DNA from 3 places in the Streptomyces sp. NPDC111802 genome. Region 3 is predicted to be linked to each of the others. Evidence: riboswitches for the same ligand, from Rfam matches in the RefSeq annotation. Region 3 holds a riboswitch; each other region holds the start of a gene.
The links. A riboswitch is a leader RNA that binds a small molecule or an ion and turns the genes downstream of it on or off. The one in region 3 is predicted to bind cyclic di-AMP.
Positions count from the first base shown of each region.

Region 1: another riboswitch for cyclic di-AMP. It lies ahead of ACZ7NC_RS17245 (M23 family metallopeptidase); the one in region 3 lies ahead of ACZ7NC_RS12065 (C40 family peptidase).
Region 2: another riboswitch for cyclic di-AMP. It lies ahead of ACZ7NC_RS01035 (M23 family metallopeptidase); the one in region 3 lies ahead of ACZ7NC_RS12065 (C40 family peptidase).

Region 1 is NZ_JBVKCZ010000013.1:198,531-208,022, reverse strand. It holds gene ACZ7NC_RS17255 (PrsW family intramembrane metalloprotease) at 1-1,127, shown strand, start outside; gene ACZ7NC_RS17250 (aldo/keto reductase) at 1,156-2,100, opposite strand; gene ACZ7NC_RS17245 (M23 family metallopeptidase) at 2,304-3,332, opposite strand; cyclic di-AMP (ydaO/yuaA leader) riboswitch at 3,344-3,501, opposite strand; tRNA gene ACZ7NC_RS17240 (tRNA-Met) at 3,873-3,946, opposite strand; gene ACZ7NC_RS17235 (dihydrofolate reductase family protein) at 4,081-5,214, opposite strand; gene ACZ7NC_RS17230 (MarR family winged helix-turn-helix transcriptional regulator) at 5,294-5,809, shown strand; gene ACZ7NC_RS17225 (GTP cyclohydrolase II) at 5,920-6,564, shown strand; gene ACZ7NC_RS17220 (hypothetical protein) at 6,716-7,060, opposite strand; gene ACZ7NC_RS17215 (DUF5994 family protein) at 7,673-7,999, shown strand; gene ACZ7NC_RS17210 (PP2C family protein-serine/threonine phosphatase) at 8,082-9,308, opposite strand.
Region 2 is NZ_JBVKCZ010000001.1:220,087-229,578, reverse strand. It holds gene ACZ7NC_RS01050 (bifunctional acetate--CoA ligase family protein/GNAT family N-acetyltransferase) at 1-2,073, opposite strand, end outside; gene ACZ7NC_RS01045 (HPr family phosphocarrier protein) at 2,251-2,532, shown strand; gene ACZ7NC_RS01040 (GntR family transcriptional regulator) at 2,722-3,417, opposite strand; gene ACZ7NC_RS01035 (M23 family metallopeptidase) at 3,601-4,386, opposite strand; cyclic di-AMP (ydaO/yuaA leader) riboswitch at 4,400-4,562, opposite strand; gene ACZ7NC_RS01030 (M16 family metallopeptidase) at 4,786-6,174, opposite strand; gene ACZ7NC_RS01025 (M16 family metallopeptidase) at 6,171-7,523, opposite strand; gene ACZ7NC_RS01020 (hypothetical protein) at 7,522-7,824, shown strand; gene ACZ7NC_RS01015 (DNA gyrase/topoisomerase IV subunit A) at 8,141-9,492, shown strand, end outside.
Region 3 is NZ_JBVKCZ010000009.1:64,299-73,790, reverse strand. It holds gene ACZ7NC_RS12095 (DUF5691 domain-containing protein) at 1-252, shown strand, start outside; gene ACZ7NC_RS12090 (cobalamin B12-binding domain-containing protein) at 401-817, opposite strand; gene ACZ7NC_RS12085 (hypothetical protein) at 993-1,247, shown strand; gene ACZ7NC_RS12080 (lipase family alpha/beta hydrolase) at 1,468-2,328, shown strand; gene ACZ7NC_RS12075 (M23 family metallopeptidase) at 2,546-4,117, shown strand; gene pcrA (DNA helicase PcrA) at 4,204-6,690, opposite strand; cyclic di-AMP (ydaO/yuaA leader) riboswitch at 7,062-7,232, shown strand; gene ACZ7NC_RS12065 (C40 family peptidase) at 7,241-8,440, shown strand; gene ACZ7NC_RS12060 (tellurite resistance/C4-dicarboxylate transporter family protein) at 8,657-9,492, shown strand, end outside.

The DNA of each region.
Region 1 (9,492 bases), on a different contig from region 3:
GGCGCAATCTGCTGTTCTCCTTCGCCTGGGGTGCCTGCGCGGCGGCGCTGATAGCGATCGTCGCCAACAGTTTCGCGACCAGATGGATAGCGACCGCGACGGCCGATCCGTCGCAGGCGGACACCCTCGGCGCGACCGTCATAGCGCCCGTCGTGGAGGAGCTGGCGAAGGCCGCGGCCGTCCTGCTCGTGTTCCTCTTCCGCCGACGCGACTTCACCGGGATCGTCGACGGTGTGGTGATAGCCGGGGTCACCGCGACCGGTTTCGCCTTCACCGAGAACATCCTCTACCTCGGCACCGCCTTCGGTACCGACCAGCTCACCGGCGACAGCGGCATCGCCTCCGTCACGGCGGCGACCTTCTTCGTCCGCGTGATCATGTCGCCCTTCGCGCACCCGCTCTTCACCGTCCTGACCGGCATCGGCTTCGGCATCGCCGCGCTGTCCGGCGAACGTCAGCACGTACGGCGCGTGCTTCTGCCCCTCTTCGGCCTGCTGCTCGCCATGGGCATGCACGCCCTGTGGAACGGCTCCTCGACCTTCGGCGAGTACGGCTTCTTCGCCGTGTACGCGACCCTGATGGTGCCCGTGTTCGGGCTGCTGACCTGGCTGGTGATCTGGACCCGCCAGCGTGAGCTGAGGACCGTGCGCGAGGAACTGCCCGCCTACGTCGTCGCCGGGTGGCTGTCCCCGAGCGAGCCGTTCGCGCTGGGCTCCATGCGGGACCGCCGGGTGGCCCGGCAGTACGCGCGCCGCCGAGGGGGCCGGCCGGCGGCGCGGACCGTGGCACGGTACGAGGCCTACGCCACGTCGCTGGCGTTCCTACGGCACCGGGGCCGCCGCGGACGGGCCGGCGCGGACTACGTCGTACGGGAACACGAGTTGCTGCACGAGCTGTGGGCGCGGCGGGAGTTCGCACGGCCGGCGCTGGAGCACGCGGTGGCCGCGCAGGCATGGACGGGGTACGGGTACGGGTACGCGGGCCCCGAGCCCGTCCACTGGCAGCCGTACGGGCAGGTGAACGGGCCTGGGTACGCGTCCGGGTACGCGCCCGAGTACGGGTCTGGGTACGGGCCCGGGTACGGGCCGACGGCGCCGTACCCCAGCTACAACCCGTACCGGACGTAGCGGTGGTGGTCGAGGAGGAGAGGCGGATTCAGGCCGACGCCTCCGTGAGCCTCGCCACTTCCTCCTCCGTCAGCCTCAGCTCCGCCACCCCCAGCAGCGCCGGAAGCTGTTCCACCGTCCGCGCCGAGGCGATGGGCGTCGCGACCGTCGGCTGGTTCGCGAGCCAGGCCAGCGCGACCGTCGCCACCGGCACCTCGTGGGACCCGGCCACCTCGTCCAGGGCGGCCAGCACCCGTCGGCCCCGCTCGGTCTCGGCGTGCCGGCCGGCACCCTGGGCGCGGGCACTGTCCACGGTCGTACCGGGGCGGTACTTGCCCGTGAGGAAACCGGACGCGAGGGCGTAGTACGGGACCGCCGCCACACCCTCCCGCTCGGCGAGGTTCTGCAGGTCGCCTTCGTAGGTGTCGCGGGAGACCAGGTTGTAGTGCGGCTGGAGGGCCACGTATCGGGCGAGGCCCTCGCGGTCGGAGAAGGCGAGGGAGGCCGCGAGGCGCTCGGCGGAGATGTTGGACGCGGCGATGTGCCGCACCTTGCCCGCCCGCACCAGCTCGTCAAGGGCGCCGATGATCTCCTCGACCGGCACTTCCGGCTGGTCGTAGTGGGTGTAGTAGAGGTCGATGTGATCGGTGCCCAGGCGACGCAGGGAGGCGTCGGCGGCCGCCTTGATGTTGGCCGCGCTCAGGCCCCGGAAATCGGGGTGCTGGCTGACCTTGGTGGCGATCACGACATCGTCCCGGTTGCCGCGTGCCGTCAGCCAGTTGCCGATGACCGTCTCGGACTCGCCGCCCGCGTTGCCCTCGACCCACGCCGAGTAGACGTCGGCCGTGTCGATGAAGTTGCCGCCCGCCTCTGTGTACGCGTCGAGGACGGCGAAGGACTGGGTCTCGTCGGCGGTCCAGCCGAAGACGTTGCCGCCGAGGCAGAGCGGGTGGACCTCGAGGTCGGAGGAGCCGAGCTTGCGAAGAGAAGTCATGTTCTACGTCAACTGCCGTGCCGGAGCCGATCATTCCGAGCTTGCGACAAAGTCCCGGTAAACACTCCTGGCACACCGAAAACCGGCAGCCCTGACGTCGGGGGGACGCCGTCAGGACTGCCGGGGGTTCAGAAGTGGACGCCTCTCAAGGACCTCAAGGGACTCAGGACCTCAGGGTCTCGTGGCCTCAGGACCTCACGACCTCAGGGCGTGAGGCCCTTGCCCTGCAGCCACGCCATCGGGTCGATGCCGTTCGTGGCGCCGTCGGGGTGCACCTCGAGGTGCAGGTGGGCGCCGGTCACATTGCCCGTGGCACCAACGCGGCCGATGACGTCGCCCGTGTTGACCTTCTGGCCCACGCTGACGCTGATCGAGGACTGGTGCGCGAACCAGAGCTCGGTGCCGTCGTCGAGGGTGATCTCGGTCTTGTAGCCGTACGAGCCGTCCCAGCCGGCGAAGGTGACCGTGCCGGAGTGGATCGCCTTGATCAGCGTGCCGGTGGGGGCGGCGAAGTCGAGGCCGGTGTGGTACCCGGAGGACCAGTAGGCGCCGGCCTGACCGAAGGTCGAGGTGATGGTGTACGAGGAGGTCGGCAGCGTGTACTGCTTGGCCAGCTCGGCGAGGCGCTCGGCCTCGGCCTTCTTGCGGGCCTCCTCCTCGGCGGCGGCCTTCGCGGCGGCGGCCTTCTCCTTGGCCTCCTGCTCCGCCTTGGCGGCGGCCGCGGCGGCCTCCTTCTCGGCGGCGGCAACGGCAGCGGCGGCGGCCTTGCTGTCGATCTGGTCCTGCTGGAGCTCGGCCTGCGCGATGATCCGGCTGCGCAGCGCCTCGCCGGCGTCGGAGCCGCTCTGAGCGGTCTGCTCGGTGGCCTCGCCCATGGTGCTGAGGGCGGTGGCCGTGTCCTCGGCGGCCTCGGAGGAGTCGTCGTCGGAGATCAGCGGCAGGTCGGGCATGGTGATGGCGACCGGCGGCTTGCCGCTGTTCGCGCTGGCCATGCCGCCCGCGCCGACGGCGGCTATGACGCCTACGCCGAGAACCGTGGAGCTGCGGGCGAGTCCCCCGCCGCGCTGCTTGGAGACGCGGTGCCTGCCACGAACGGGACGAATGGACTCCGCGGTGGGGTTCCACTCCTCGAACGGGCCCTCGTCGGTGCGGTAGCTGTCGTAGCCGAAGGTGTCGGTGGTGCGCTGGCTCGGCACGAACGGGGCTTGCGGAGCAGGCCGGTTTGACGCCACGTGGGCGTACTCCTTTCCTTCCTTCTCGCCTACCGGGTTAGCTGACGGGTTCGGAGCAGGAAGGTCTCCTACGCGCGTATACCAACCGTGCTTCCACGGCGGAATCCGTGCGATTCACCCCAGGGTGGTGGTTCCCCGGCTCCCTTGCGGGACTCGGCGCGTGCGCACGGAGCCGCCTCTTGTGACGGCTGGGACGACCGCGCTGCGTTATCGAACGTTAATAGACGCGGGGTGCGGATTCCAAGCTGTTCCACTTGATCATTAACGATTCTCGCCTGGACTTACGGGTCATCAGTGGCCCAAATCGGGCGAGTTGGCCAAGGCTCAGGAATCACACAGGTATTGACGGTATGTCAGTTGTTATGCGGAGGGCGCTCGCCCGATCACATCTGGTGACAACGATCAAGGTCACCTGCAGAAGGGGGCGCCGGTGAAGTCCGTGGGCGTGAGGTGGTCGTACACGGCAGCCGGACGGCCGGGCGTGCCGGCCGGGAAAACACTCAGGGCCGGAACTGATCAGTTCCGGCCCTGAGCCTTCAGTAGCGGGGACAGGATTTGAACCTGCGACCTCTGGGTTATGAGCCCAGCGAGCTACCGAGCTGCTCCACCCCGCGTCGTTGAATCCATAGTACGCCATCCGCAGGACCCGAAGCACACGCCTTTCTTTCAGGGCCGGAGCGGGGGTCTGGGGGCGCGGCCCCCAGGGACGGGACGGGCAAGGGCGGCGGGGGCGAGAAGAAGCCCGGCCTCAGCCCAGCAGATGCCCGTTCGGTGCCATCGCCCGCTCCTCGTACTCCGCGAGCACCACCACATCCACGCCCTCCCCCGCCAGCACCCCGCTCCCATCGGCTCCGACCACGAACGTGTCCGGCTCCCGCCAAGCCGTCACCACCCTGCGCACCCCCGCCTCAAGAATCAGCCGCGCACACGGCACCGGCCGCGACGCACGCCGCGTACAAGGCTCCAGGCTGCTGTACACCGTCGCCGACGCCAGCCTCGGATCCCCCGCCGGGATCTTCGCCAGCGCCGCCTCCTCCGCATGCACCACGGGATCACCGCCCTCCCTGGAGTACCCGCGCGCCAGTTCCGTCCCGTCGGCCGCCACCACCACCGCCCCGACGCTGAACGCCGTCTTTGAGGGCGGGCACTGCGCCGCCAGCTCGCACGCCAGCCCCAGCCAGTGCCGATCCGCGGCGGAGGGAAGCTCACCGGCACCCGGCGCCGTCGGCTCGTAACGCATCAGCACCACGTCCTCGATCCGCCGCGTCTCGACCAGTCGCAGCCGTCCACCCTGATACCCACCCGGCCCGAACAGCCGCGGCGCCCGCGCATCCCCCACGAACAGCGGCGCCAGCACCAGCTGCAACTCGTCCGCCAGCCCCTGCTGGATCAGCTGGGTGTGGATCTTGCCGCCCCCCTCGACCATCAGCCGCTCGACGCCGCGCACCTCACGCAGATGCGCCAGCAGGGGCCGCCAGTCCAGTTCATCGCCCAGCGCGACGACGTCCGCTTCGACCGGCGCCCGCCGCAGCCGCTCCGCGCCCTTCGCCGTCGTATAGACGATCTTGTCGCCGCCCGTGTGCCAGAAGTTCGCGGCCGGATCCAGCTCGCCCGTCGCGCTGACCGTGACCTTCAACGGATACTCCGGCTTCCCCGCCGCCACCCGCGCGGCCCGCCGTTCGGCCGAGTTCACCAGCAGCCGCGGGTTGTCCGCCCGGATCGTGCCGGCACCGATCAGAATCGCGTCCACGGAGGCCCGCACCTCGTCGACCCGGTCGAAGTCGGCCGGGCTGGACAGCAGCAGGCGGTCGGGAGTCGTGTCGTCGAGGTAGCCGTCCAGGGAGACGGCGGCGGACAGCAGGACGTAGGGGTACGACGGCATGGGCGCGCTCTCCGACTCTACGGTCTGGCTATACGGTCTGGGTCTTGGTTCAACTTTGAAACAAACCTACACTGGTCCTATGACGACTCGCTGGCTCACCCCCGAGGAGCAGCGCGCCTGGCGCGCGTACATCGCCGCCGCCGCGCTCGTGGAGGACGCGCTGGACCGGCAGCTCCAGCAGGAGGCCGGCATGCCTCACGTGTATTACTCCATCCTCGCCACGCTCTCCGAAAGCCCGGAGCGCCGACTGCGCATGACCGACCTCGCGGAGGGGCTGAAGATCACCCGTAGCCGGCTGACCTACGCCGTCACCCGCCTGGAGAAGGACGGCCTGGTGCGGCGCGAGGACTGCCGCTGGGACAAGCGGGGCAGCATCGCGGCCCTCACCGACCAGGGGATGCGGGTCCTGGAGCAGGCGGCCCCGGGTCATGTCGAGACCGTACGGTCGCTGCTCTTCGACCGACTGTCCCCGGAGCAGGTCGGCCAGCTGGAGGAGATCTTCACGGCGATCGGCGAGGGGTTCCACGGGGAGGACGCGCATGCCGCCCCGGACGACGTGCCCTGGCGCAGGCGCTCCAACAAGCCCTGTTCGTGATCCGCGCGACAAATCTGTTGCTTCAAATTTAAAGCATGGGGTAGGGTCCTGGCCGAGCTGCTGATTCAAATCTGAAGCAGATGGCCACGCACGGAACCCGGAGACCCCGCATGCCCGACTTCCCCGCCGCCGCCACCCAGCGCGCCCGCGTCCGGGTCCCGCTGCGCTTCCAGGACGGCTACCGCGTCGACGCCGAACTCGTCACCTTCCACGGCCTGGCGGACGGCCTGGAGCATGTGGCCGTCGTCCTCGGCGCCCCGGCCCCCGGCACCACCCCGCTGGTCCGCCTGCACTCCGAGTGCCTGACCGGCGATGTCTTCGGCTCGGCCCGCTGCGACTGCGGCCCCCAGCTGCGTGAGGCCGTCGAGCGCATCGCCGAGCGCGGCGGAGTGCTGCTGTACCTGCGTCAGGAGGGCCGCGGCATCGGCCTCTACAACAAGCTCGACGCGTACGCCCTCCAGGACCAGGGCCTCGACACCTACGCCGCGAACGCCGCCCTGGGCCTGCCCGAGGACGACCGCGACTACACGGCCGCCGCCCAGATGCTCACTGCCCTCGGCGTCGGCGAACTGGACCTGCTGTCCAACAACCCCGACAAGGCCGACCAGCTGCGCGGCCTCGGCATCGAGGTCAAGGACCGCGTCCCCACCGGCGTCTTCGCCACCCCGGACAACGTCCGCTATCTGCGCGCGAAGGTCCTCCAGACCCAGCACACGCTCCCGCTGGGAGACCTCACGAAGCTCAGCGTGGGCTGAGCTAGGCAGCGAGCACCGGGCAGGACAGGAGGGGGCGGGCGCATCGGACGCCCGCCCCACCGTCGTCGTATGCACGTGTACGACGACTCATCTTCACCAGCCGTACCTCACCGAAGAGTTGCCGCCTAGAACTAGAACGACCTGGTGTCGTTCACAGGCGGAGCAGTCGTTGGGTGATCTCCCGGTACTGCCTCAGCGCGAGATGGAGTTCGGCGGCCTGCGTTTCGGGGTCCTGGTTCTCCCAGCCCTCGCGGAGGGCACGCCGCTGCTCGGCGAGGGCGCCCATGAGCTGGGCGGTGGCCTCGTCGAAGGCGCCTTCGGCCTCCTCCAGTGACTCACGCGGAGCGTCGGGGAACGTGTTGAGGGCCCGCCCGAGGCGCCGGACGATCTTGTCCCGCTCGTCCGCCGGGAGCAGCGGTGCCGGGCCGGGGGCGCGGCGTCCCGTGGCGCCGCGGGGCTGGTCCGCGGGCTGTTGAGCGCGTGTCTGGTCGTACATCGAGTGCCGCTTTCCTATGCGTTGTGCCGGATTTCCGGAGCGGCGCGGCGCTGGGCCGTGCCGTCTGTCGACGTCCGGCGTCGACCCGTGTCAGCAGGATGCCGCTTGCGAAGCAGACGCGGTTGTTACACAGCCGAGAGTACGGTGGAGCAAGCGAGGCCCTTTCGTATGCCGGAACTCGAACCGGCTCCGGACCGCCCACTCGTGTTCCAGCCCTCGTGTTCCGGCCCTCGCGTTCCAGCTCTCGTGTTCCAGTGAGTCCACCAGACCACATTCCCTCTACAGCACGCCACCCGTCCTAGGGGCAGCCCCTGACTCCGGCCGCGCCATCCGCATCAAGGCCGAGGAGTCCCGTATGCCGCTCAGCCCGGCCCTCCCGACGGCGGTCCCGCCCGCGCGCGACGGTGGTGAAGGGCTGTACGCCACGGTGACAGCGGTGACAGCGGTGACCGTCGTCCCGCCGCTCCTGCCTCTCCTTGCGCTCGGCGGCACGCAGAACATCAGCCACTCGTCCACGTACGTCAGTTGGCAGGAGCTCTCATGCCCACCGCAGTGCAACCCCCGCTTCCCTCCCATCCTCTCCTGCGCCTGCGACTGGCACCTCATGGCGCCATGCCCCGTCCCATCGACGGAGCGTGGTGGCCCCGTTCGTACGACCTGCTCGCCGAACTCCCCTGGCTGCTCGCCGGGTTGCCGCGCGCGTGGGGCCACATCACCAGCGTCACCGTCAACGGGGCGGTGTGGTCCGTGACGCCCCGCCGGATGCTCGTCGCCAACCAGGTCGTACGACTGCGCAGGAGCCTCACGGCATCCGCCCCGCACACCATCGTCCTGCTCACCCCCGGCCGGGGACGCTGGGACCTGCTGGTCGTGCCTCCGGACACGCCCGAGGAGGCCGCGGAACCGATCATGGCGGCCGCGGCGGACGACCACGCGTGACGCGACCCACCGCGTGCCGGCCTCCGGGCCTGCGGGGCGGGCCCGTTCCGCGATCCCGTCCCGCGGGCCGCGCGGCGCGGGCTTAGTCAAGGACCGCGAGGTGATCTGCGGCGCCACCGTGCCACTCGAGCATGAAGAGGGTGGCGTCGTCGCTGGTGTGCCCGCCCCGTTCCCGCTCCAGCGCGTGGGAGAGACGCCGCAGATCGCCCCGTACCCCCTGCGACGGCTCTTCTCCCAGGCGGTTGACGCAGTGGATGAGGCGGTCCTCGCCGAACGGCTCGCCGCCGGCGACGTGCTCCTCGATGATGCCGTCGGTGTAGCACAGCAGCCGGTCGCCCGGCTGGAGCAGGTCTTCTCGGATCCGGGGCTCCTCGCCGCCGAAGCCGACGGGCAGCGTCGTCGCGCTCTCCAGCTGCCGCTCGACCCGGCCTTCGCGGATCAGTAGCGGCGCGGGGTGGCCCGCGTTGACCAGTTCCAGCTCACCGGTGGCGATGTTGAGGTGCATCAGCTGGGCGGTGGCGAAGTGGTCGGGTCCGAACTGCTGGGAGATGGCGTCGTCCATGTACGCGTACTTCTCGGCCAGGCTGACGAACATACGCCGGGCATGCCGGTAGGCGCCGATGGCCACCGTCGCCATGGTGGCGGCGTCCAGGCCGTGGCCCATGGCGTCGATCACGGCGATGTGCAGGATGTCGTCGTTGAGGGCGTAGTCGAAGCTGTCACCGGCGACGCGGTAGGCGGGCTCCAGGATGCCCGCCACCTCGACCTGCGGCACGGTCATCGACAGCGGCGGCAGCAGGCTCCACTGGATCTCCGCCGACACGCTCATCGGCTCCCGGCGCCGGGCCAGGAAGAACAGGTCGGTGTAGGCGTTCTTGGTGACCAGCATGTCGGCGACCACGCCGGCGAACCGCAGCAGCAGGCGCCGGTCCTCATCGCGGACAGCGTCCAGGGTCAGGGCCAGCACCCCCACCTGGTCATTGCCGTCCAGCAGCGGCAGATACATCCGCACGCCGCCGTGGACCTGCGGAACCTCGACGACGTCCACGCGCAGGAACGCGCGGCCCGCGGGCGAGTCGACCACCGGCTGGGGCCGGCCGACGTGCAGCCCGCTGCCCGCGAGCGGCACCAGCAGCTCCTGCGCGTAGTCCAGGAGCAGGATGGAGACGTCACGGCCGCCGATCCTGGCCACTTCCTCCGCGACCACGGGGGCGACCAGCTTTGGCTGCATCAGTCGTGCCCTGTCCAGCAGCGGGCCGATCAGCCACTCGCCGAGCCCCTCCGACCGGTCCACGTTCTCGTCGCCCATGACCCGCCTCGCCACCTCCCTCCCCCTGCGACCGCCTCCGCACAACGTGACCTTGGACCGCCGCCGGAGCGGCTCATTACTCCATGCGCGGCATGTCGTCCCGACCCGCGCCGGCCGCGCATACGGAACGAGCCCTGTGGCGAGGACAGTTCGGCCTGGCGGCCGTTCAAGGCCAAGCCGGACG
Region 2 (9,492 bases), on a different contig from region 3:
CGCCTCGCGCCGCCACTGCGCGTACTTGACGGCCTCGCCCAGGGCACGGACGGCCCGTTCGGCGGCGGGGTAGGCGGTGATGAGGCGGGGGGCGTTCTCGGAGGTGTCCGACGGCTCGGGCGGGATCTCGGCCGGGAAGTCGAGGGGGCGGATCGGGTGGGCGCGGACCACGGCGCGGGGCGCCTTCGAGTCCGCCCGTGGTGCGGTGCTCGCCGCGGCGGACAGGGCTTCCGCGAGCCCGCCCAGTTCCACGTGCACCACCAGCACCGGCTTGCCCGGCACCCGCTCGGCCGCCGTCCTCAGCGCCTCCGCCAGCTCGGCGTCCCCGGTCGACAAGTCGCCGATCGCCGGTATGGCGGTGACGACGACCGCGTCGCACGTCTCGTCGGCGAGCGCGCGCGACAGCGCCTGGTGGAAGTCCGCCGCCGACGCCGCCGTCGTCAGATCCAGCGGCGGCAACGGCCGCAGGCCCTCCGACAGACACGCGTCGTAGGTCAGCAGGCCCAGCGACTCGGAGTTGCCCAGGATCGCCACGCGGGGCCCGGCGGGCAGCGGCTGCCGCGCGAGCAGCAGCCCCGCGTCCACCAGCTCGGTGATGGTGTCGACCCGGATCACGCCGGCCTGCCGCAGCAGCGCGGAGACCGTGGCGTGCGGCAGCCGGGTGGCCCGGACGGCGTGCCCCTGGGGTGCCGCGCCGCCGTGCCGCGCGCCCTGGACCACGACCAGCGGCTTCGCCGCGGCCGTGCGCCGGGCGAGGCGGGTGAACTTGCGGGGGTTGCCGATGGACTCCAGGTACATCAGCGCGACGTCCGTGTCCGGGTCGTCGTACCAGTACTGCAGGACGTCGTTGCCGGACACGTCGGCCCGGTTGCCGGACGACACGAAGGTCGACACGCCCGTGACCCCGGTGACCCCGCCGCCGCGCCGGTGCAGCCGGGACAGCAGCGCGATCCCGATCGCGCCGGACTGCGCGAACAGCCCGATCCGGCCAGGACGGGGCATCTCGGGCGCGAGTGAGGCGTTCAGCCGAACGTCGGCGGAGGTGTTGATGATCCCGAAGGCGTTCGGGCCGATGATGCGCATGCCGTACGCGCGTGCCTGCCGTACGAGCTGGCGCTGGCGCTCGCGCCCGTCGGGCCCGCTCTCGGCGTAGCCGGCGGAGAGCACGACCAGGCCCTGTACGCCGTGCTCGCCGCACTCGGCGACGACCTCGGGGACGAGAGCGGCCGGCACGGCGACCACGGCGAGGTCGACCTGCTCCTCGATCTCGCGCACGGAGCGCTGCGCGGGCACCGAGTCGAGCTCCTTGAGGTCCTCCGGGAACGCCCTGTTCACGGCGTACAGCCGCCCCGTGAACCCGGCGTCCCTGATGTTGCCGAGGACGCTGCGGCCCACCCCGCCGGGCGTGCGGCCCACGCCGATGACGGCGACGGAGCCAGGCACCAGCAGCCGCTGCACGGACCGGGCCTCTGCGCGCTGCTCGCGCGCGTACTGCACGGCCAGCGAGCGGTCGGTCGGCTCCAGGTCGAACTCCAGGCGTACGACGCCGTCCTCGAAGCTGCGCTTCTGGGTGTACCCGGCGTCGGTGAACACCTTGATCATCTTGCTGTTGGCGGGCAGCACCTCGGCGGCGAACCGACGGATGCCCCGCTCGCGCGCGACCGCGCCGATGTGTTCGAGGAGGGCGGAGGCGACCCCGCGCCCCTGGTGGGCGTCCTGGACGAGGAAGGCGACCTCGGCCTCGTCCGCGGGTGCCGACGCGGGCATTCCGTCGGCGCCGATCCGGTCGTAGCGTACGGTGGCGATGAACTCGCCGCCCACCGTGGCCGCGAGTCCCACCCGGTCCACAAAGTCGTGGTGCGTGAAGCGGTGGACGTCCTTCGCGGACAGTCGCGGGTAGGGCGCGAAGAAGCGGTAGTACTTCGACTCGTCCGAGACCTGCTCATAGAAGCTGACCAAGCGCTCGGCGTCATCAACGGTGATGGGGCGGATGCGCGCGGTGCCGCCGTCGCGCAGCACCACGTCGGCTTCCCAGTGGGCGGGGTACTCGTGCCGGTCCGAGGCGCTCTGCATGGGGCCCAGAGTACGGCTCGCGTACGACAACGGCGCGAGGCAGTCTGTGGAGGACGAACGTCGGGTCGAGGCCGCGACCCGACGGTCACCGAGGACGGGACGTTCGTCCCGTCCGGCTTGCTTCACGGGTGTGGGAAACTGGTCTAGACAACCCTGAAAACCGAAGGGCAGCATCACATGGCTGAGCGCCGCGTCAACGTCGGCTGGGCCGAGGGCCTTCACGCCCGCCCCGCCTCCATCTTCGTCCGAGCCGCCACGGCCACAGGCGTCCCGGTGACGATCGCCAAGGCTGACGGCAACCCCGTCAACGCGGCCTCCATGCTGGCCGTTCTGGGCCTGGGCGCCCAGGGCGGCGAGGAGATCGTCCTCGCCTCCGACGCCGAGGGCGCGGACGCCGCCCTCGACCGACTGGCAAAGCTGGTCGCCGAGGGCCTCGAGGAGCTGCCCGAGACGGTCTGAACGACCTGAGCGGGTATCCGTAGCGAACGGTGAAGCCGCGCCCGCCTTTCCGGCGGGCGCGGCTTCGCTGTTTTCGATCGGCGGCCATGATTTTGCCGCAGGCCGTCACGAGAATTAACGGCACACCCGAAAAAGGGCAGCGGAAATTCACCGCCGCCAAATATCTCCTCTTTGTATACGGCGCGCTTGTTAATGCCGCAGGCTCGGCATGTTTACGGGATGTTGCGAATTCCTCACACGCTCCGTGCGCTCTCCGCCGGAGCCGAACCGCAGCCGGTGCCCGGGGAGCCCGCGCTCGGTGTGCAGCGCTGTGATCGCGCGGGCGCGTTCGCCGTCGCCGCGCGCCACCGCGTCCACGATCGCGCCGTGCTCGGTCCAGGACTCCACGGGGTTGGCCGGTGCCTCCACCGCGTACATCCAGGCGATCTTGTGGCGCAGCTGGGTCAGCACCGAGGTCAGGCCGGGGCTGCCGCAGGCCTGGGCCAGCGTCTCGTGGAACCAGTTGCCCAGGGAGCGCAGATCCTCGCTGTTTCCGCGCCTGGCCCGCTCCTGGCCCAGCCTGACCAGGCCGCGCAGGACCTTCAGATGGGCCTCGGTGCGCCGCTGGGCGGCCCGGGAGGCACCGAGCGGCTCCAGGAGGGTGCGCATCTCCAGCAGGTCGGCGGCCTCCTGCTCGGTCGGTTCGGCGACGCACGCGCCCGCGTGCCGACGGGTCACGACGAAGCCCTCCGCCTCCAGGGTCCGCAGAGCCTCCCGGACGGGGACGCGGGAGACGCCGTAGCGGCGGGCGAGGACTTCCTCGGTGAGTCGGCCGCCACGCTCGTAGACACCGGCGACGATGTCGTCCCGGATCGCCGTGCACACCGAATGCGCCGGAATACGCATGACCGACCTCCGCTTTAATCCCCGTGAAACGTCGACGAATGACGTGTTCGCAGTGACTCTATGGCAACCGGCCGGAATTTCCGACGGGGGGCCGGAATCCATGGATATTTTTTGGTCAGCGGATCGGTTCGGAAACCGAAAGCCCCGGCTCGGGAGCCGGGGCTTCGGGGAGGTGCGACGCCGTCAGACGTTCACGCCGTGCGAGCGCAGGTAGGCGACGGGGTCGATGTCGGAGCCGTACTCCGGCGTGGTGCGGGCCTCGAAGTGCAGGTGCGGCCCTGTGACGTTGCCGGTGGCGCCGGACAGGCCGATCTGCTGTCCGGGGGTGACGGTCTGACCGACCGAGACGCCGATGGACGACAGATGGCCGTACTGGGTGTACGTGCCGTCGTTCATCTTGATCACGATGTTGTTGCCGTACGACCCGCCCCAGCCGGCCTCGACGACGGTGCCGGAGGCGACCGCGTGGACGGAGGTGCCGCTGGCGGCGTGGAAGTCGATGCCGGTGTGGCTGCCGGAGGACCAGATGGCTCCGCCGGACTTGTAGCCCGTGGAGACATACGAGTTGGCGATCGGGGCGACGTAGGACAGCAGGCGCTTGCGCTCGGCCTCACGGGCGGCGCGCTCCTTGGCCGCGCGCTCCTGCTTGGCCTTCTCGGCCGCCTTCAGACGCGCGGCCTCCACGGCGGCCTTCTTCGCGGCGGCGGCCTGCTCGGCGGCCCGCTCCTGGGCTGCGGCCTGGGCGTCGAGCTGGTCGGCGATCGAGTTCTCGACGGTGATGACCGGTATGAGGCCGGTCTGCTCCGCGGCGGGTTCGGCGGCGAGCGCCGGAGCGGCCAGGGTGCCTATGACACCGGTGGCGGTGAGCGCGGCGACGCCGGCCGCGCGGGCGGTGGTGCGTTCGAACCGGCTGGGACGACGATGCTTCCCGGTGGGGCGGTTCTTCCCGGTGGCGCAGGTGAACGCCATGGAGTGGCTGATCCTTTCCTTCCTTCTCGCCTACCGGGTTAGCTGACGGGTTCGGAGCAGGAAGGTCTCCTACGGACCCCCTCGCGCTTGCGCGGGCGTCCGATTCACCCCAGGGACTTCGATGGGTCCCCGGCTCCCCTGGCTCGCGCCGTACGGGGACTCGGCGATGGCTGTCCGGTGCCGCGGGTGCGGCGCACTGCCTGACGGACAGCCCGGAAGACGCTAAACGGGGCATCTTTCAATCCCCAAACGGATCAGGGCTTTTGTAGCGCATCCCACAGGCCAGACAGGCAACCTCTCCTCAATTCGGGCATACCTCTCGGCAATTCGGGCACAAAGGGGCCCTGGTGACTCTTTCGTCACCAGGGCCCCTCCGCACGCGTGGCGTCGTAAGTCCGGCTACTCGGCTGCCACGACGGTGACTTCGCCGATGCCGAGGGCCTCGACGGGCCCCCGGATCTCGGCCGCGTCGCCGACGAGGATCGTCACCAGACGGTCAACCGGGAAAGCGCTCACGGCCGCGGCGGTGGCCTCGACGGTGCCGGTGGCGGCGAGCTGCTGGTACAGCGTGGCCTGGTAGTCGTCGGGCAGGTGCTGCTCGACCTGGTCCGCCAGCGTGTTCGCCACGGAGGCGGCGGTCTCGTACTTCAGCGGTGCCACCCCGACGAGGTTCTGCACGGCGAAGTCCCGCTCGGCGTCGGTCAGCCCCTCGGCGGCGACACCGCGCAGGACCTTCCAGAGGTCGTCCAGAGCCGGGCCGGTGTTCGGGGTGTCGACGGAGCCGCTGATGGCGAGCATCGCCGCGCCCGTGCCGTCCGGGGCGGAGCGCAGGACCTGCCCGAACGCGCGCACGCCGTAGGTGTAGCCCTTCTCCTCGCGCAGGACCTTGTCCAGGCGGGAGGTGAGGGTGCCGCCGAGGCAGTACGTGCCGAGCACCTGCGCGGGCCACACACGGTCGTGCCGGTCGGGGCCGACACGGCCGATGAGCAGCTGCGTCTGGACCGCGCCGGGACGGTCCACGATGACGACGCGCCCGGTGTCGTCCGCGGTCACCGGCGGAACGGGCCGCGGCTCGGCCGGGGAGCCGGTCCAGGCGCCCAGGGTGTCACCGAGCAGCGCGTCGAGGTCGACTCCGGTGAGGTCGCCGACGACCACCACGGTGGAGGTGGCGGGGCGTACATGCCGCTCGTAGAAGGCGCGTACGCCCGCGGAGTCGATGCCGGCGACGGTGTCCTCGGTGCCCTGGCGCGGGCGGGACATGCGCGAGGTGGCCGGGAACAGCTCCTTGGAGAGCTCCTTGGCGGCACGGCGCGAGGGGTTGGCCAGCTCGTGCGGGATCTCGTCGAGCCGGTTGCGCACCAGGCGCTCGACCTCGTTGTCGTCGAACGCGGGCGCCCTGAGGGCGTCGGCGAGCAGGCCGAGCGCCTTGCTCAGGCGGGAGACCGGCACTTCGAGGCTGACGCGGACGCCGGGGTGGTCGGCGTAGGCGTCGAGCGTGGCCCCGCACCGCTCCAGCTCGGCGGCGAACTCCTCGGCGGTGTGCTTGTCGGTGCCCTCGGACAGGGCGCGCGCCATGATCGTGGCGATCCCGTCGAGGCCCTTGGGCTCGGCGTCGAGAGGCGTGTCCAGGAGCACCTCGACGGCGATGACCTGCTGGCCGGGGCGGTGGCAGCGCAGGACCGTCAGGCCGTTGTCCAGCTTGCCGCGCTCGGGCGCCGGGAACGCCCAGGGCCGGGCCTGGCCGGCCTGGGGCCGCGGGTGGAACTCCATGCTGGCGAGCTCGGTCACTGGGCCGACTCCTCGTTCTCGTCGGTGGTGGCGGCTTCCAGTTCCTCGTCCTCGGCGACCGGCTCGTACACGAGCACCGCGCGGTTGTCGGGACGCAGCCGCGCCTTGGCGACCGCCTGGACCTCCTCGGCGGTGACGTCGAGGACGCGCTTGACCGCGGTGAACGCGAGCTGCGGGTCGCCGAACAGGACGGCGTACCGGCACAGTTCGTCGGCGCGGCCCGCGACCGTGCCGAGCCGGTCCAGCCACTCGCGCTCCAGCTGGGCCTGGGCGCGCTCCATCTCCTCGGCGGTGGGGCCCTCCTGCGCGAAGCGCGCGAGCTCCTCGTCGACTGCCGACTCGATGACGGGGACCTCGACATCGCCGGAGGTCTTCACGTCCAGCCAGCCCAGGGAGGGCGCACCGGCCAGGCGCAGCAGGCCGAAGCCGGCCGCCACGGCCGTACGGTCGCGGCGCACGAGCCGGTTGTAGAGGCGGGAGGACTCGCCGCCGCCGAGCACGGTCAGCGCCAGGTCGGCCGCGTCGCACTCGCGCGTGCCGTCCGTCGGGAGGCGGTAGGCGGCCATCATCGCGCGCGCGGGGACGTTCTCCTCGACGACCTCGCGCAGCTGCTCGCCGATGACCTCGGGCAGCGAGCCGTCGCGCGGGGCGGGCTTGCCGTCGTGCGACGGGATGGTGCCGAAGTACTTCTCGACCCAGGCGAGCGTCTGCTCGGGGTCGATGTCGCCGACGATGGACAGCACGGCGTTGTTGGGCGCGTAGTAGGTGCGGAAGAACGCGCGGGCGTCCTCCAGGCTGGCCGCGTCCAGGTCGGCCATCGAGCCGATCGGCGTGTGGTGGTACGGGTGTCCGTCCGGGTACGACAGCGCGGTCAGCTTCTCGAAGGCGGTGCCGTACGGGACGTTGTCGTAGCGCTGGCGGCGCTCGTTCTTGACGACGTCCCGCTGGTTCTCCAGGCCCTCCTCGTCGAGCGCCACCAGGAGGCTGCCCATGCGGTCGGCTTCCAGCCACAGCGCGAGCTCCAGCTGGTGGGCGGGCATGGTCTCGAAGTAGTTGGTGCGCTCGAAGCTGGTGGTGCCGTTCGGCGAGCCACCGGCGCCCTGGACGAGCTCGAAGTGCCCCGTGCCCTTCACGCTGCTCGAGCCCTGGAACATCAGGTGCTCGAAGAGGTGGGCGAGTCCGGTACGGCCCTTGACCTCGTGGCGGGAGCCTACGTCGTACCAGAGGCAGACCGCGGCGACCGGCGTGAGGTGATCCTCGGAGAGCACCACGCGCAGGCCGTTGGCCAGTCGGTGCTCCGTCGCGGTGAGGCCGCCGGATTGTGCCTCCGGTGTGGCCGTGTGACCCATGGGCAAGGTGTCCTTCCGGTCGCGTGCACTGCGTTGTGCCGAGCAGTTCGGCTTAAAGTTCCTGCCACTGTATGCAGCGTCCGAAGGCTCGGCGAAGTTCCCGTTCAGAACGCCTCGGGTGCGGGGCGTGGGGGCGGGCTTCATTCCCGCGCTGCTGCTGGGCCCGGGCCCACCGCGCGATCTTCGGCGCGAGTACCCGGTGCCGGGTGGCGGTGGCACGCGGGTGACCGGCGTGCCGTGCTCCGTCCAGGCCCTCACCGAGGGCCTCGCACGGCTCCCTGTCGATCACTCCGGCGAGTGAACGCTCTCGCGGCGTGAGCTTGCCGCCGTGATCGGCGCACCGTTGCGGCCGGCCTCGAAGACCTGAGTACGACATCCGCGGACCGCCCGCCGGCAGGGCACCGGACACGTTGCCCACCCGGGGGCAAGCACCCTGTCGACCTGGACGGTTGATGCCCGATCGCCACCCTCGGTCGCCGTCGGGCCCATGTGTCGGCGACACTTCTCACGCGCCGTGCGGGAGGCCAACATCGGGTCCTGGTCGGTGGTTGTCAGTGCCGCGGTCCACAATGGTCCGCGTCATATCCGTCAAACGCTTCAGCAAGGAGCCGGCAGCGATGGCCCGCCGCAGCACGAAGACCCCGCCGCCCGACGACTCGTACGAGGAGAAGATCCTCGACATCGACGTCGTCGACGAGATGCAGGGCTCCTTCCTCGAGTACGCGTACTCGGTCATCTACTCCCGAGCCCTGCCGGATGCTCGTGACGGCCTCAAGCCGGTGCACCGCCGCATCGTCTACCAGATGAACGAGATGGGCCTGCGCCCCGACCGCGGCTATGTGAAGTGCGCCCGCGTCGTCGGCGAGGTCATGGGTAAGTTGCACCCGCACGGCGACGCATCGATCTACGACGCCCTGGTGCGCATGGCCCAGCCCTTCTCGATGCGCGTCCCGCTGGTCGACGGCCATGGCAACTTCGGCTCGCTGGGCAACGACGACCCGCCGGCCGCCATGCGGTACACCGAGTGCCGGCAGGCCCAGGCGACGAGCCTGATGACCGAGTCGATCGAAGAGGACACGGTCGACTTCGCGCCCAACTACGACGGCCAGGAGCGGGAGCCGGTGGCGCTGCCCGCCGCCTTCCCGAACCTCCTGGTCAACGGGGCGTCGGGCATCGCCGTCGGTATGGCCACGAACATGCCGCCGCACAACCTCGGCGAGGTCATCGCCGCCGCCCGCCATCTGATCCGCCACCCGAACGCGGATCTGGACGCCCTGATGAAGTACGTCCCGGGCCCCGACCTGCCCACCGGTGGCCGTATCGTCGGCCTCGCCGGCATCAGGGACGCCTATGAGACGGGCCGCGGCACCTTCAAGATCCGCGCCACCGTCGAGATCGAGACCGTGACCGCGCGCCGCAAGGGCCTGGTCGTCACCGAGCTGCCGTTCACGGTCGGTCCCGAGAAGGTCATCGCCAAGATCAAGGACCTGGTCGGCTCGAAGAAGATCCAGGGCATCGCCGACGTCAAGGACCTCACCGACCGCGCGCACGGCCTGCGCCTGGTCATCGAGATCAAGAACGGCTTCGTGCCGGAAGCGGTCCTGGAGCAGCTGTACAAGCTGACGCCGATGGAGGAGTCCTTCGGCATCAACAACGTCGCACTGGTCGACGGCCAGCCCCTCACCCTGGGCCTCAAGGAGCTCCTGGAGGTCTACCTCGACCACCGCTTCGAGGTCGTACGGCGCCGCAGCGAGTTCCGCCGCGGCAAGCGACGCGACCGTCTGCACCTGGTCGAGGGCCTGCTCACGGCGCTCGTCGACATCGACGAGGTCATCCGTCTGATCCGCTCCAGCGACAACAGCGCACAGGCGAAGGAGCGCCTGATGGAGCGCTTCGCCCTGTCCGAGATCCAGACCCAGTACATCCTCGACACCCCGCTGCGCCGTCTCACCAAGTACGACCGCATCGA
Region 3 (9,492 bases):
CTCAACATCGCGCGGGACGCGGGGAGTTATCCATGGAGCTTCAGTGGAGTGATGGGCCTGGCCGAGCGCTGCCTCGACCCGGCCGAGGCGGGCCGCCTGGACGGCCTGCTGGCGGTACCGGACGAGCCGGAGGACGCGTCGCCGGGGGCCGGGGGGTATTGGGCGGAGGCGTTCCAGCGACTGGTCACGACATTGCGGTTGCGGGCGGCCATGATCAAGGAACTGGAACCGCCGAGCCCGTCCGGCAGTTGAGGACGAGCCCGTTCAGGCCGAGGCAGTTCAGGACGAGCCCGTTCGCGCCGAGCCGGGGGGGCCGGGGCCGCAACCACCAGCAGACAGCCCGGCGGAGCGACCCGCATCACGCGACAGCGTCCCGGGCCGACCCGCACCACGCGACGGCCTACGCCCCCGCCGGCTGCCGCACGTTCGCCCGGACCCAGTCCACGATCGACTGTGTCGTCGCCCCGGGCGTGAAGATCTCCGCGACGCCCTTCTCCTTGAGCGGGGCAATGTCGTCCTCGGGAATGATCCCGCCGCCGAAGACGAGGATGTCCTCCGCGTCACGCTCCTTGAGCAGATCGATCACGGCGGCGAAGAGGGTGTTGTGGGCCCCGGAGAGAATGGACAGGCCGATCGCGTCGGCGTCCTCCTGGATCGCGGTGTCGACGATCTGCTCAGGGGTCTGGTGAAGCCCGGTGTAAATGACCTCCATACCGGCGTCGCGCAGCGCCCGCGCGATCACCTTGGCCCCGCGATCGTGGCCGTCGAGTCCCGGCTTGGCCACCACCACGCGGATCGGACCGGCTGCCACACCCATCACTGCCTCCATGAAGCGACTACATCCATCCGTACCGACAAGCATCGCTCATATATGAGTTATGCCGCACAGCCCGCACATGTCATACATGGTGCGCGTATCGCACTTTTCCGCTGCTTACCGCACCGGACGTGCCCCCACGGCACGGACGCCCCGGGCCACACTGCCCGAAGAAGTGAACGAACGTTATCGCCAGCATCCCGCAACCGGCAGTTTCACGGTGCAGACCGAGGGGGAAATCACACGGTGGGACACGTTCGCCGCGCAACGTTCCACATCTCTGCGGCACACGGGCCGCAGCAGCCTGCGGTACACGCGTCGCAGCGGGACCAAGCGCAACGGGAGCCGCAACGAGGTCGCCGCACCACCGCGCCGCAGGCCGCGCGACGTGGTGGTGCGGCGCATCGACGGTGGCACGAAGGGCACGTAGGGCAGGTAAGGCACGACAGCGGGGAAGCCTCGTCGCCACACCGGCAGGGAGCCCCGTCAGGTCATCGGCGCAGCACGGCCACCGAGGCCGCTACGCGCAGCGCGCGCCTCGCTTGCCCCACGCGCCCTCCTCATGCCTCGTCGGCCACCTCCGTCGCGACTTCCCACGAGGGCACACGGGGGCCGGAGCCGTCCTCCAACGTGCCGCAAGGAGGTCGGCCATGAAGGTCACCGGGGCAGTACTCCCGTTTCTCCCGCTCTACCGGCATCTGCTTCCGAGCAGGCTCGCCGGCCTCTCCCTGGCCCTGCTGAAGGCGACCGCCCTGGAGATCGCGATCCTCGCCGGGCACCTGCTGCTCTACCCATCCGGCATCACACAGGAGCGCCGGACCACCCCCGACCTCCCCACACCCGACACCGCCCAGCTGCCCACGGGGGCGAGGCCCCCCGTCGTCCTGCTGCACGGCTTCATAGACAACCGCTCCGTCTTCGTCCTGCTGCGGCGCAGCCTCGCCCAGGACGGCAGGCACCAGGTCGAGTCGCTCAACTACTCACCCCTGACCTGCGACATCCGCACCGCCGCCGAGCTGCTCGGCCGACACATAGAGGGGATCTGCGAGCGCACCGGCAGCAAGCAGGTCGACATCGTCGGGCACAGCCTCGGCGGGCTGATAGCGCGTTACTACGTTCAGCGCCTCGGCGGCGACCACCGGGTCCGTACGCTCGTCACGCTCGGCACGCCGCACTCCGGCACCCGTGTCGTCCCGCTGGCCAACGCGCACCCCATCGTGCGCCAGATGCGCCCCGGCTCACCGATCCTCGAGGAACTGACCCGCCCCGCATCCGGCTGCCGTACGCACTTCGTGAGCTTCTGGAGCGACCTCGACCATCTGATGGACCCGCTGGAGACGGCCTGCATCGACCACCCGGACCTGATGGCGCAGAACGTCCGCGTGAGCGGTGTCGGTCACCTCGCCCTGCCGGTGCACCCGGCCGTGGCGACCGGAATACGGCAGGCCCTCGACTCCGCACAGACGACAACCGAGGTCGCAGCCCACCCCGACGGCCTCACGGTGGCGTAACGACAGTCGTCCAGCATCGAACAATCTTCGAACACAAGGCCAAACTCGCGCCCACAGTCCGCCAAAACACGGCCGAATGCCCGTTTCCTGCGCGAGCGAAACCTGCGGAAGATTGTCGTGCCCGCGTACTGCCGGGTACAGTCGCCGCACTGCTCTGGCAGCCCCTGTTGTCGAGGCGAGAGAGAAGTTGGTGAACGATCGTCACCCGTCGGGGACCATGACGTCTCCGGCTTCGGCTTCCGACGCCGCCTCGGCGCACTACGCGTCGTACGGCACGCAGGAAGCCCACTACGGTGACTCCACCACGTACGGCGCCTACGACGCCAACGGATATGCCACCGCCGGCCACACCGCCCCGACCTTCGACGCCGACCCGCTGTTCGGCAGCCTTCCCGGCGAGGGCACGGGCGCGTACGACGCCACGCAGTGGTCCACGGGCAGCCACCACACCGCGCACTACGACGCCTATGCGGGCCAGCACCAGGCCGCCTATGACACCGGCGCGTACGACAGCGCGGCCTGGACGACCGAACACGAGCGGCTCGCCTTCGTCCCGCAGCAGGCCAACGGCCATGACGTCTCCGGTCAGTGGGACGCGAACGCCTGGCTCCAGCCCGACCAGTCCGGCACCCCGGCCGACCAGACCCAGCACTGGGAATGGGGCACGACGGCCTTCGACACGGGGGCGTACGACGCCACCCAGTGGAACTCCGACGGCACCGCGGCGCGGACGACCGACGACTACGAGCAGTCAGCAGAATCCTTCGACCAGCAGGCGACGGCGCACTTCGAGCAGATCGAGCACGGCTCCCCCACGGCCTACGAAGAACACTCTGCCTACGAGGACCACTCGGCGTACGAAGAACACTCGGCGTACGAAGACCCGGCGGCCTACGACGAGCACACGCCGTACGAGCACACCCAGTACGACGACCCGGCCCAGCAGGAAGCCGAGTTGAGCGCCACGGGCGAACTCCCCGCCGTGGCCCCGCTCCTCGACGACCAGGAGGAGTCCACCCCGGCCCCCTCCTCGCGCGCCGCCTCCCGCAGCGGGTCGCGCTCCCGTCGCCGTACGCCCCCCAAGCGCTCCGCGCTGCTGACGATCGCCGTGCCCTCGGCGTGTGTGATGGGCGTCGCGGGCATCGCCGCCGCCTCCGTCGGCACGCTGACCGACGACAAGGACGCGTCCACGCTGGCCGCGGAGGGCGAGGCCGTGAAGCCGTCCACCGCGAACAACAAGCTGGACACCCAGCTGGAGAGCCTCTCCGCCGGCGTCGACGACTTCGCCGACCGGGCCAGCCGTACCCAGGAGCGCATCGACCTCAAGGCCCAGCAGGCGGCCGAGAAGCGGAAGGCCGCCGAGGAGGCCGCGCGCAAGGAGCGGCTGCGCCCGAAGTTCGCGGTCCCGGTCGCACAGCACGGCCTCAGCGCCTACTTCGGCCAGTCCGGCATCAACTGGATGTCCGTGCACACCGGTATCGACTTCCCCGTCTCCTACGGCACGACGGTGATGGCCGCGACCGACGGCACCGTCCGCACGCAGTGGAACAGCGCCTACGGCAACATGATGATCGTGACCGCGAAGGACGGCACGGAGACGTGGTACTGCCACCTCTCCACCTACCGCGTGGCCTCCGGTACCACGGTCAAGGCCGGCGACCCGATCGCGTACTCCGGCAACTCCGGCAACTCGACCGGCCCGCACCTGCACTTCGAGGTACGCCCCGGCGGCGGCTCGGCCATAGACCCGCTGCCCTGGCTGCGCAGCCACGGGGTCGACCCGACGTAAACGACGCCACCGCCTCGCGCCCCCGCCCTTCAGCGGGGGCGCACTTGTCGGTACTGGCGCTTCGCCACCGGTACCAGAGCTTCGCGCTAGAGCTTCTCCACGGGCGCGTACCGCAGCAGCAACCGCTTCGGCTTGGTGTCCCCGAAGTCGATCGTCGCCTCGGCGTTCGCGCCGGTGCCCTTCACACCCGTCACCGTGCCGAGCCCGAACTGGTCGTGTGTGACACGGTCACCGACGGCCAGCTGGACGACCGGCTTCTCGGAGGTGCGGCGCGTGGCGAAACCGGACGCGCCCGAGGCCGAGGAGCGCGAGCGGGACGACGACAGCGAGGCGGCGACCCCGGACGCGGGCCCGGAGGAGACCGGCGAGGTCGCCCCCGTGCGCTTCCAGTCGACATGCGCCGCCGGGATCTCCTCCAGGAAGCGGGACGGCGGGTTGTACGACGGCTGCCCCCACGCGCTCCGCATCGACGAGCGGGTCAGATACAGCCGCTCACGCGCGCGCGTGATGCCGACGTACGCGAGCCGCCGCTCCTCCTCCAGCTCCTTGGTCTGGCCGAGGGCGCGCATGTGCGGGAAGACGCCGTCCTCCATGCCGGTGAGGAAGACGACCGGGAACTCCAGGCCCTTGGCGGTGTGCAGGGTCATCAGGGTGATGACGCCCGAGCCGTCCTCCTCCTCGTCCGGGATCTGGTCGGAGTCGGCGACCAGCGCGACCCGCTCCAGGAAGTCCGAGAGCCCGCCGGGCGCCTCGCCCTCACCCGATTCCTGCTCGAACTCCAGGGCGACGGCCGCGAGTTCCTGAAGGTTCTCGATGCGGGTCTCGTCCTGAGGGTCCGTGGAGGCCTGCAACTCGGCGAGATAGCCGGTCCGTTCGAGGACCGCTTCCAGGACGGTCGCCGGTCCCGCGCCGGACTCGACGATCGTACGGAGCTCCTCCATCAGCGCGTTGAACCGCTTGACCGCGTTGGTCGACCGCGCGGCCATGCCGTACGCCTCGTCGACACGCCGCAGCGCCTGCGGGAAGCTGATCTTCTCCCGCTGTGAAAGGGCGTCGATCATCGCCTCGGCGCGGTCACCGATGCCACGCTTGGGGACGTTGAGGATCCGTCGCAGCGGCACGGAGTCCTCGGGGTTGGCCAGCACCCGCAGATAGGCGAGTACGTCCCGGACCTCCTTGCGCTCGTAGAACCGGACCCCGCCGACGACCTTGTAGGGCAGCCCGACGCGGATGAAGACTTCCTCGAAGACACGGGACTGGGCGTTCGTACGGTAGAAGACGGCGACGTCGCCGGCCTTCGCGTCCCCCGCGTCGGTCAGTCGGTCTATCTCGTCGGCGACGAACTGCGCCTCGTCGTGCTCGGTGTCCGCGACATAGCCGGTGATGCGCGCGCCCGCGCCCGCGTTGGTCCACAGGTTCTTCGGGCGGCGGGACTCATTGCGCTCGATGACCGCGTTGGCGACGGTCAGGATCGTCTGCGTGGAGCGGTAGTTCTGTTCCAGCAGGATCGTCGTCGCGTCCGGGTAGTCCTCCTCGAACTGGAGGATGTTGCGGATGGTGGCGCCCCGGAACGCATAGATGGACTGGTCGGCGTCGCCCACCACGCACAGCTCGGCGGGCGCGAGGTCGTACTCGCTGGGCGGCACGTCGACGGGGTGCTCGCTGGTCCCGACGAGCTCGCGCACCAGCGCGTACTGGGCGTGGTTGGTGTCCTGGTACTCGTCCACGAGGACGTGCCGGAAACGACGGCGGTAGTGCTCGGCGACGTCCGGGAAGGCCCGCAGCAGATTGACCGTCGTCATGATCAGGTCGTCGAAGTCGAGGGCGTTGGCCTCCCGCAATCGCGACTGGTACATGGCATAGGCCTGCGCGAGGGTCTTCTCGAAGCCGTCCGTCGCCTGGGCGGCGAAGTCCTCCTCGTCGATCAGCTCGTTCTTCAGGTTGCTGATCTTGGCGCTGAAGGACTTGGGCGGGAAGCGCTTGGGATCGAGGTCCAGATCACGGCACACCAGCGCCATCAACCGCTTGCTGTCGGCGGCGTCGTAGATCGAGAACGACGACGTGAACCCGAGCTTCTTGCTCTCCCTGCGCAGGATGCGCACGCACGCGCTGTGGAAGGTCATCACCCACATCGCGTTCGCACGCGGGCCGACGAGCTGCTCGACGCGCTCCTTCATCTCACCGGCGGCCTTGTTGGTGAAGGTGATCGCGAGGATCTGCCCCGGATGCACGTTCCGCTCGGCCAGGAGATGGGCGATGCGATGGGTGAGCACACGCGTCTTGCCGGATCCGGCCCCGGCCACGATGAGCAGGGGGGTGCCGGAGTGGACGACGGCGGCGCGCTGGTTCTCGTTCAACCCCTCCAGCAGCGCCGCGGCGTCGATGGCCGGCCGCGGGGCGCCGTCGCGGTAGTAGGCGTCCCGGTCCGGCGGCACGTCGAACTTCCCACCGAACAGATCGTCCGGAACCGGCTCCGGAGCGTGATCGCCCTCGGGCGGTGGTGGCGGCTCTTCCTCATGGGCCCGTGGGGCCTGGAGGTCCGCCAGGAAGCTGTCGTCAAAGAGGCTGCTCATCGCTCTCCGAGTCTAGGCGGCCCCACTGACAGCCCGCCGCCACCCCGAGAACATCACACGTTCCGAATCCCGACGATCTTCCGGGACACCCGCCCGAGAGCCCCTCACCCCCCGCGACCAGCCCCTTACAGCAAGCGATCGACCAGGCCGAGCGATCAAATACCGCAACAAATAATGCGAAACAACCCACCCACCACATAAGTACTCAAACAGTCCCGCACTCCCCCGAATCAGCTGCTCCTGATACCGCCTCGCCTCAAGGTCACGAAAATGTATCGGGCATATCGAACATCAACCTTCACAGGGGCCACACGAGTTGGCTACCGTGCCGGACAGGCCGTACGACCCCCACCGGCGATCGACGCCGGGCCGCACGGCCTCCGCCGAGTCCGGCGCGCCCGCACGGCGAACCGGAGCCGGGGACCCACCGAACTTGGGGTGAATCGGCCCGACTTCCCATCCGGGAACGGCCGTAGGGCAACCCTTCCGAACCACCCGCCCGAACCCGACAGCTAACTCGGTAGGCGGAGCATGGAAGGAGTCGCCTCCCTTGGCGTCGCACCGCAAGTCGCGTCCCGCCGGTACGCGCGTAGCAGGCATACGGACCCCCGCCCTCGCCACGGCGGCCCTCACGTCCGTCGCCCTGCTGTCCCAGACGGCCAACGCGAGCCCCTCGACGGACGACAACCCCAGCCTCGAAGAGGTCGAGAAGAAGGTCGACGACCTCTACCGCCAGGCGGAGTCGGCGACCGAGAAGTACAACGCGGCCAAGGAGAAGACCGCGAAGCAGCGCCAGCGCGTCGACACCCTCCTCGACGACGTCGCCCAGCGCACCCAGAAGCTCAACGAGGCACGCGAGGAACTGGGCCGCTCCGCCGCCGCCCAGTACCGCACCGGCGCCACCGCCCCCGACACGGCGACCTTCCTCCTCGCGGACACCCCGCAGGACTACTTCGACCAGAGCCAGCTGATGGGCCGTATGACGGACCGTCAGAAGGAATCGGTCGACGAGTACTTCACGCAGCAGTCAGCGACCATGAAGAAGCGCAGGGAGGCCACCCAGAGCCTCGAGACGCTCACCGAATCGCAGAACGACCTCCAGACCGCCAAGACCACCGTCCAGCAGAAGCTCTCCGACGCACGCGAGCTCCTCTCGAAGCTGACGGCGGAGGAGAAGGCCCGCCTCGCCGCGATCGAGAAGCGCAAGCAGGAGGAAGCCGCGCGCAAGGCAGCCGAACTGGCCCGCCAGCAGGCGGAGGCCGAGCGCCAGCGCCAGGAAGCCGCGCAACAGCAGCAGGAGAGCACGGCGCCCCCGTCCGACTCCGGCACCTCGGACTCGTCCTCCTCGGACCCGTCCTCCTCGGACCCGTCCTCCTCGGACTCCTCGTACGCCACCAAGGCCGAGAAGGCCCTGGCCTTCGCCCGCTCCCAGATCGGCAAGCCGTACGTCTGGGGCGCCACCGGCCCCGACTCCTACGACTGCTCGGGCCTCACCCAGGCCGCCTGGAAGGCCGCCGGCGTCGACATCCCGCGCGTCACCTACGACCAGGTCAACGCCGGCACCACGGTCTCCCTCTCCAGCGCCCAGCCCGGCGACCTGGTCTTCTTCTACGACGACGTCACCCATGTGGGCATCTACATAGGCAACGGCATGATGATCCACGCCCCGAAGCCCGGCGCCTACGTCCGCGAGGAGTCGATCTACTACGACGGGGAGTCGTCGATCCACAGCGTGGTCCGCCCCGCCTGACACCCGTCCTCTCCCGACCACGCGCGCGGGCCGCTCGTAAGGCCACGCGCGCGTGGCACGCACAGACACAGCGGCCATGCCGCGAAACGCTAAGGCGAGCCGAAAAGCACCCGTACCCCACCGCCCCCACACACACAGACCACCGCAGGCATCAACGCGCACCCACCCCCCGCGCGCCCCACCCCCATCCCCCACCCCACTCCCTAGCATCGCCCCATGCGCGCCACCACCACCCGCACCTCCCCCCTCCACACCTGGTGGTCGCGGCGACCCCCCGCAGCCGGCGCCGCCGTCATGGCAACCGGCATCATCTCGGTAGCCCTGCACCAGACGGGCTACGAGACCCTGTCCCGCATCGCCCTGGCCCTCGCAAGCGCAGCCTGGCTCGCCCTGGCGGGGGATTTCACCGCCCGCCTCCTCCGGGACCGCCCCAGATGGCTCAAGGAGGCAGCCACCCCGGCCGCCCTCACCGCCGTCGCGGCGACAACAGTCCTCGGCACCCGTTTCAGCACCCTCGGCTGGCAACCCCTCGCCCAGGCGCTCCTGGCCCTAGCGGCCCTGCTCTGGCCAGGCATCCTCATCGCCGTCGTACGCGACTGGCACCGCCAGATGCCCGGCGGGGTCTTCCTCGGCTGCGTGGCCACGGAGGGCGTAGCCGTCCTGGGCGCGACACTCGCCGCATCAGAGACAAAGGCGTGGCTCGCCCACACCGCACTCGTCCTGTTCTGGCTGGGCCTGGTCCTCTACGCCGTCGCCCTCACCTGCTTCGACCCACGCCAGATCGCCCACGGCGCCGGCGACCACTGGGTGGCAGGCGGCGCCATGGCCATCTCCGCAATGGCCGGCGCGCAGCTTCTCGCCGCCGACACCCCCGGCATTCACCTCTGGAACGAGGACGACACCGACGTCCTGCGCACGGTGACCGTCGCCCTGCTCGTACTCGGCCTGGCCTGGTACGCCGTCCTGCTCATCGCCGAGTTCGCATGGCCGAGGCAGCGCTACGACGTACGCCGCTGGGCAACCGTCTTCCCGATGGGAATGACGGCGGCGGC